Regions from separate parts of the Vibrio nomapromontoriensis genome, predicted to be linked through region 1. Evidence: riboswitches for the same ligand, from Rfam matches in the RefSeq annotation. Region 1 holds a riboswitch; the other holds the start of a gene.

Region 1 (3,902 bases):
TATCAGCATCAAACTCACCTTTACGCTGAATCAGCGTCGCTTTAGAACGGAAGATCACTTCCGCTTCTTTCAAGCCGTTAGCCTCAAGCGTTGCGCCAGTTGAAACCAAATCAGCAATCGCATCAGCAAGCCCTGCTCGTGGAGCAACTTCTACCGAACCCGTTAGCATACAAGCGCTGAAGTTCACGCCTTGCTTATCCATGTAGGATTTCAAAAGCTGAGGATACGTGGTAGCAATGCGCTTACCTGCCAAATCTTGCGGTCCGTTATACGTTTCGTCTTTATCTATCGCAATGGATAAGCGACACCCACCAAAATCTAAGCGGCGCAATGTAAGAAATTCGTTGGGTTCACCCAGTGCAATACGGTCTAAACGCACTTCTTCTAGTTCATTTTCACCAATGAAGCCCAGATCAACGACACCATCCATAATAAGTCCAGGAATGTCATCATCGCGAACCAACAACAAATCAATTGGCATATTTAGTGAATGAACCACAAGGCGCTCACCCATAACGTTGAACTTCACTCCACATTTTTTTAGTAGATCTTGGCTGTCTCTACTAAGACGACCTTTCTTTTGAATTGCGATTCTTAGGCGTTGTGATTGCATTGCTGTATCCCTGTGCAAATTATTGATTTTTTTTAAATTATAAAACGAAAAACCCTCGGGAGCTTTAGTCTCCCGAGGGTTAAATTCTTAAATCTTGCTTCGAACCACCGAGAGTTTTTTTAGCTCTCAGGTATGCGTGCATCTCCCGAAAGACTAGATTGGGTGATGATGGTGATGATGAATGTTCATATCGTTATTACGCATAGTTATTTGGCGATTCCTTTTAAGCTGTGACTTCACACTAACTAAGCTCAGTTAAATTTTCAACAATTAATTTGCAGTTTTTTAAAATTTAATCTAGTTCGAACCCTGTCGAACTCGATCGCAATGTCATTCACATTGGATAGGGCCAAAAAAAAGAGCCCTGACAGGCTCTTTTCAATCTACTCATCACTATGAAAGATATGAGTTACGCTTTAACATCTTTTGTCATGCGAGCTTTAGATAACGCAGAAAGCACGCAACAAACTAATACAAATGTCACACTAGCTGCGGCAAACGAAATCCAAACAGAGTTTGTCATACCTAGCGCGATGAAACCGACGCAAGACACAACAGCGACTGACAATGCGTATGGCAACTGAGTCGATACGTGGTCAATGTGATTACAACGAGCACCTGTTGAAGACAAAATCGTCGTATCTGAAATTGGTGAACAATGGTCACCAAATACCGAACCAGCCAGTACCGCACCTAACATTGGTAACATCATAGCGATATCCGTCGCACCAGCCATGTCACCCGCAATTGGTAACATAATGCCAAACGTACCCCATGATGTACCTGTTGAAAATGCCATCAAGCCAGCCAATAGGAACAAAATCACCGGCAACCAATGAACATCAATATTGCCCTGAACGGTAGACGACAAGTAAGCACCGGTCTTCATATCGCCAATCACAGAGCCAATTGACCATGCAAAGAACAAGATCAGAATTGCACCAAACATCGATTTAGCACCAATCCACATCGTTAATGCGATATCTTTTGCTGCTAGCTTTTGTTTCACTACCGTATAAATCGCCATTGCAAGACCAGCACTGCCACCGTAAATCAGTGACATACCTACATCGGTATTTTCAAATGCCCCTAACATATTAAACGGTAGGCCGTCAGCAGCTAGGGCTTGGCTACCAGTAAATAGCATCGCCCCGACCATTGCAAAGATAAGTACGACAATAGGAAGAACAAGATCAGAGACTGACCCAAAGTCGCTTTCTTTAATATCAAGCTCTTCGTTTAGTTCGTGTGCTTCTTTTGCATCGTTTTCTTGGTCATGATCAAAACCAATACCTTGCTTCGCGCGCATCTCATGTTTACGCATTGGGCCAACATCAAGTTGGAACCAAGCTACAGCAAACACCATTAGTAACGCAAAGACAGCATAAAAGTTCATTGGAATAAGTCGAACATAAGCACCAATTGCCGAGTATTCAGTAATACCATGACTAATTAAGATGCCACTGACAATCGTCATGATATAAGCGCCCCAGCTAGAAGCTGGCATCAAGACACACATTGGAGCGGCTGTTGAGTCCAAAATGTAGGCAAGCTTAGCACGTGACACATAAAAGCGATCCGTGACTGGGCGTGAAATGGCGCCAACCGCAAGGCTGTTAAAGTAGTCATCAACAAAAATGAAAACGCCAAGGAATGCTGCCAGTAATTTGGAACCGCGCTTGCTTTTTACGCGAGACTGGGCCCATTCAGCAAATGCTTTTGTACCACCGGATAAGGTGAGAAGTGCCGTCATCATACCAAGCAACAATAAGAAGCCGACGATACTCATATTCCAAAGATTCAAGCCACCGTCTTCAATGATGACACCAGAAACAGTATCAAAGACGTAACCTGCAGCATTGGCAACAGAGTAATCATTAAGAAGGAAGGCACCGAGAACAATACCTACTCCTAAAGAGAGTAAAACGCGACGTGTGATAATAGCCAAACTCAAAGCTACGATCGGCGGTAGCAGTGACAATGGTGAGGAAGCAAAATCGATTAAGTTCATGATCTTCAAAAACCAGTTTTAATTATGGTCAGAGATCTACTGCAGACATATGTAAGCACCCGTTTTGGGTATACACATACAGATTTCAACAAATGTTGAATAAGCGAAAGAAAAGCGATGGCTTTCCCAACCCCTACAGTAGCGCTCCATAGTTTAACAAATAATAGACTATGGCAGTGTTGTTCCTTTCAGAGACAACCCCAGCGAGAAAGCGTGATCTTCTATTCCCACTTCGGCGACTGCGCCTTTTGTTGTCGTCCATTGGCATCACCCCAACGACAAGTACTTTTCGCAGTCGCACCTCTACATCAAAAGTAACGTTTACCACTAATCCTACAAGTGTAGCATTAGAAGAAAATTCTTACTTTTGCATTAGGTGCGCGCCATTGTACTTACTGACCTGTCAATTGCAACATCAATATTGTGAATAAGTTGTTATAGATAGAGGGAGGTATGGCTGAGATTATTTAGAGATGAAGTATGACTCCAAAAGACTACGACGACAATAATCACTATATTTCGTAGCGGTATTGCAACAACATTGTACGTTTGAACGTGCTACTCTTCGGAACTCTAATAGCTGATAGTAAATAAATAATAGAGCGTTAATGTTTGCTCACTCCCTAAAGTACACGAACTATAGACATTTAGCATAATTAAGCCCGACATTTACTATTTACTTTAGTTCACTTAGAAATGTAACTTTCACGCCATTTAAACGCCCCGAAAGATGATAGACAAATATGCAACCACGCTATCTACCATCTAGTGAACTCGTATTGATACCGCTCGCAGTATCATTAAAAACATTGTTAAACCATGACTATTAATGTAATCACACGTTACATTTAGGGTCGTTTCTCATTCTTTTATCAATTTTCTGTAAAAATTAATATATTTTCACTTTTGTTACAGCTATTTTATTGTCAATATAGAAAATGACGTTTATTATTAATCTCGAACAAAATAAATCATGGGAATTGTCATGTCTGAATTAACAAAAACTTTGCTTAATATTCGTAGCCTGCGTGCATTTGCTCGTGAACTAACGGTTGAGCAACTTGAAGAAGCACTAGAAAAGTTAACGCTTGTTGTCGCTGAGCGTCAAGAGTCTGAAAAAGAAGAAAGAGCAGAAAGAGAAGCTCGCGAAGCTAAGCTAAGCGAATACGCTCAAATGATTGCTAAAGATGGCATCGACGTTGAAGATTTAATTGCAGCATTGTCTGGTGAATCAAAAGCAAAAAGCAAAAGCAAACGTGCACCACGCCCAGCAAAATA
Region 2 (3,902 bases), on a different contig from region 1:
CTGGAACCAATTCTGTGACTGGTACTTAGAGCTCACTAAACCTGTTCTTTGGAAAGGCTCTGAAGCGCAGCAACAAGCGACTCGTTACACGCTTATCACGGTTCTTGAAAAGACGCTACGTCTTGCTCACCCAGTGTTGCCTTACATCACAGAGTCTATCTGGCAGAGCGTTAAGCCGCTAGTAGACGGTGTAGAAGGCGAGACGATCATGACTCAAGCGCTTCCTCAGTTTAATGAAGCGAACTTCAATGCTGAGATCGTTGACGACATCGAGTGGGTGAAGACTTTCATTACCGCAATCCGTAACTTGCGTGCTGAATATGACATTGCACCAAGCAAAGGCTTAGAAGTAATGATCAAAGTCGCTGATGAGAAAGATGCGGATCGTATTGAAGCAAATAAGATCGTTCTTAATGCGCTTGCTAAGCTTGATGATATTAAAGTTCTTGCCGACAACGAAGCAACACCTGCGTGTGCGACTAAGCTCGTTGGTAAGTCTGAGCTAATGATTCCAATGGCAGGGCTTATCGATAAAGACGCCGAACTTGCTCGTCTCGATAAAGAAATGGCTAAGATTCAAGGTGAAATTAAGCGTACCGAAGGCAAGCTAAGCAATGAAGGTTTTGTTGCCAAAGCACCAGAAGCTGTTATCACTAAAGAACGAGAAAAGCTTGACGGTTACAAAGAAACCTTAGTTAAACTTGAAGAGCAAAAACAGACGATTGCATCTCTATAACGGTTAACCGTTAAACAGATATTGTCCATCTGCATTTGTAGTTTGAATAAAAAGACCGAAAGCTAACGCTTTCGGTCTTTTTAATATCATCAACTATTTAAGCACGGTTTCCAGTGCTTTAAGGCACAAAGCAACATTCTCTTTTCTTGCCGCATAGCCCATTAAGCCAATCCGCCAAGCTTTACCTGCTAATGCACCTAAACCAGCACCGATTTCCAAATTATAACCTTCCAGCAATTGCTGCCTCACTGCCGCATCGTCAATGCCCTCTGGGAAGTACACTGCGTTAAGCTGTGGCAATCGACTCTCTTTTTCTACCACAAAAGTCAGCCCTAATTTTTCTAGCCCATCCGCGAGTAAAATATGCATCTCTTTATGACGCTGCCATGCGTTTTCGAGCCCTTCATTTTTCAGTATCACTAAGGATTCATGCAAAGCATAAAGGCTATTCACTGGCGCTGTGTGATGGTAGCTACGCTTGCCTTCACCACTCCAATAACCTAGCACTAAGCTTTGGTCTAAGAACCAACTTTGAACGGGTGTTTTACGCGCTTTAATTCGCTCAATAGCAAGAGGCGATAAAGTAACGGGGGATAACCCTGGAACACAAGACAAACATTTTTGGCTACCTGAATACACAGCATCAAGTTGCCACTCATCCACAAGTAATGGAACACCGCCAAGCGACGTCACGGCATCGACAATCGTAAGCATACCATTTTGCTTGGCAAGCTGACTTAACTGCTTAGCATCGCTTACCGCTCCAGTAGAAGTCTCTGCATGTACGAAAGCCAACAATACCGCGTCTGGGTTGTCTGAGATGGCTTGCTGCACTTTTTCAACAGAAACAGGTTTACCCCATTCATCGTCAACGAGGATAGCTTCGCCACCGCAACGAATGACGTTTTCTTTCATACGATCACCGAAAACACCATTTCGACAAACAATGACTTTATCTCCAGGCTCGATTAGATTGACAAAGCAAGCTTCCATCCCTGCGCTGCCAGGAGCAGAGACGGCAATGGTAAAGTCATTCTCTGTCTGAAATGCATATTTGAGTAACGCCTTAAGCTCATCCATCATACCAATAAATAACGGGTCTAAATGGCCAATAGTCGGGCGGCTAAGTGCTTGTAATACCTGTGGGTAGATGTCTGAAGGGCCAGGTCCCATGAGTGTCCTGTGGGGGGGTACAAAGCTAGAAATCGTCATCGAAAGTCCTTTTGTTTTCTAATAATAATGAGGTTACTTGGGTGTAAAGAATCTTTAAGGCTAAATAGTTTGTTCTACAATACGCATGAGATCAACAAATTTGCAACAAATTTGAGGGGTCATATTTTTATTAAATTGCCTCACTCCATTGACATTTGCATCACAAAAACGTTGAATAAACAGGCTATCAAGCAGAAGAGGAGCACTGCCCAGGCAAGTGATGATGTGGAGCCTCAACTCCAACACATTTCACTCATGGGGAGCAGTGCCGAGATAAACTAAATTTGATGGGTTAGTTTATCGGTTAATTGGGCTGAATCCCTTTAACTGTCACCAAACCAAATTGGTGAAGAGCTTCTGAGGTCGATTCATTATCATATGTGCCTCTACTCTTTATTTCTCTTCAAACATCGGACGTTGGGTTTTAACCCTGTAATTTTACTTATTGGAATATCCTGGAGAAAACTGTGAGCGCATTCAATGTAGCTAAATTTGGTGGCACAAGTGTTGCCAACTTCGAAGCCATGAGCCGTTGTGCTGAAATCATCGAAAATAACCCTGAGACAAGACTGGTGGTAAGCAGTGCATGTTCAGGGGTGACAAATATCTTGGTCTCACTGGCTAATGGCGTAAAAAATGATAACGAACGATTAGAACTTATCGAAAAACTCAGAGCGATTCACGTTGCTATACTGAGTCAACTCAAGGATGCAACCTCCATTGAGCCACGTATCAACGCGCTCATTGAAAAAGTAGCAACATTATCAGAAGTCGCCTGTATTGATGTTACCGCCAAGCTGACTGATCACTTAGTGGCATGTGGCGAGAGAATGTCGACACACATTTTCGCACAGCTAATGCGAGAGCGTGGCATTGATGCTGTTCGATTTGATATTCGCCAAGTACTAAGGACCGATAGTACTTATGGAAAAGCGGAACCGAACCTAGAGCAAACCAAAACTCTTGCAGAGCAAAACCTCATCCCTTTGTGTAAAAAGCATGTTGTCATCACTCAAGGGTTTATTGGCGCAGATATTGACGGTGAAACCACAACACTGGGCCGTGGCGGCAGCGATTATAGCGCAGCTCTTATTGCAGAGGCTGTCGAAGCAAGTGGCTTAGAGATCTGGACTGATGTTCCAGGGATCTATACTACTGACCCTAGAATCGCCCCTAACGCTCGCCCTATTCCAGAAATCAGCTTTAGTGAAGCCTCTGAAATGGCTAACTTTGGTGCCAAGATCCTCCATCCATCTACATTATTGCCGGCACTAAGGCATCAAATTCCAGTTTTTGTCGGGTCCTCTAAAGCACCACAAGAAGGCGGAACTTGGGTACGCCAAACAGTAGAAAGTGCCCCGCTATTTCGTGCATTAGCTTTGAGAAATAACCAAACAATGGTGACACTACGGAACCCTAAAATGTTCCAAGCATACGGTTTCTTAGCCGATGTATTTACCATACTGGCCAAGCACAAAATATCGGTAGACCTTATTACAACCTCTGAAGTCAGTGTTTCATTAACTCTTGACCAAACAGACACCAGCGGAAAAGCGCCTGAGCTACCTTTAGATGTGAAGAAAGAACTCGAAGAGCTGTGTATCGTCGAAGTGAAGCAGGATCTTAGCCTAATCGCATTGATTGGTAATAACATGAGCGAAAAGAAAGGTTCCGCTAAAGCGGTATTTGGAACACTTGAGGAGTTTAATCTCCGTATGATCTGCTACGGTGCTAGCCCTCACAACTTATGTTTCTTGCTTGACTCAGATGTTGCAAAAGAAGCAGTGAAAAGGCTGCATATCGACTTATTTGAATAGTTATCATATAGTTAAATAAGTCCCATACTAAGCCTAAGTTCATAACTTAGGCTTTTTTATACACTCTAAACTTAAAGCAAGCTTTTAGTATTACATACTATTTTATAGCGTCAAAATTCCCTAACCTTTTGACGGGG

What was found. Region 1 has a riboswitch for lysine ahead of L4D05_RS06775 (Na+/H+ antiporter NhaC family protein). Riboswitches for the same ligand answer to the same signal wherever they lie in the genome.
Region 2: linked by a shared signal. The riboswitch ahead of lysC (lysine-sensitive aspartokinase 3) and the one ahead of L4D05_RS06775 (Na+/H+ antiporter NhaC family protein) in region 1 are both predicted to bind lysine.

Annotation. Positions count from the first base shown of each region.
Region 1 is NZ_JAKJSS010000007.1:589,582-593,483, forward strand. It holds gene hisG (ATP phosphoribosyltransferase) at 1-613, opposite strand, end outside; His leader region at 657-791, opposite strand; gene L4D05_RS06775 (Na+/H+ antiporter NhaC family protein) at 1,023-2,624, opposite strand; lysine riboswitch at 2,756-2,938, opposite strand; gene L4D05_RS06780 (H-NS family histone-like protein) at 3,610-3,902, shown strand, end outside.
Region 2 is NZ_JAKJSS010000019.1:96,164-100,065, forward strand. It holds gene L4D05_RS21545 (valine--tRNA ligase) at 1-736, shown strand, start outside; gene L4D05_RS21550 (pyridoxal-phosphate-dependent aminotransferase family protein) at 830-1,948, opposite strand; lysine riboswitch at 2,136-2,313, shown strand; gene lysC (lysine-sensitive aspartokinase 3) at 2,416-3,765, shown strand.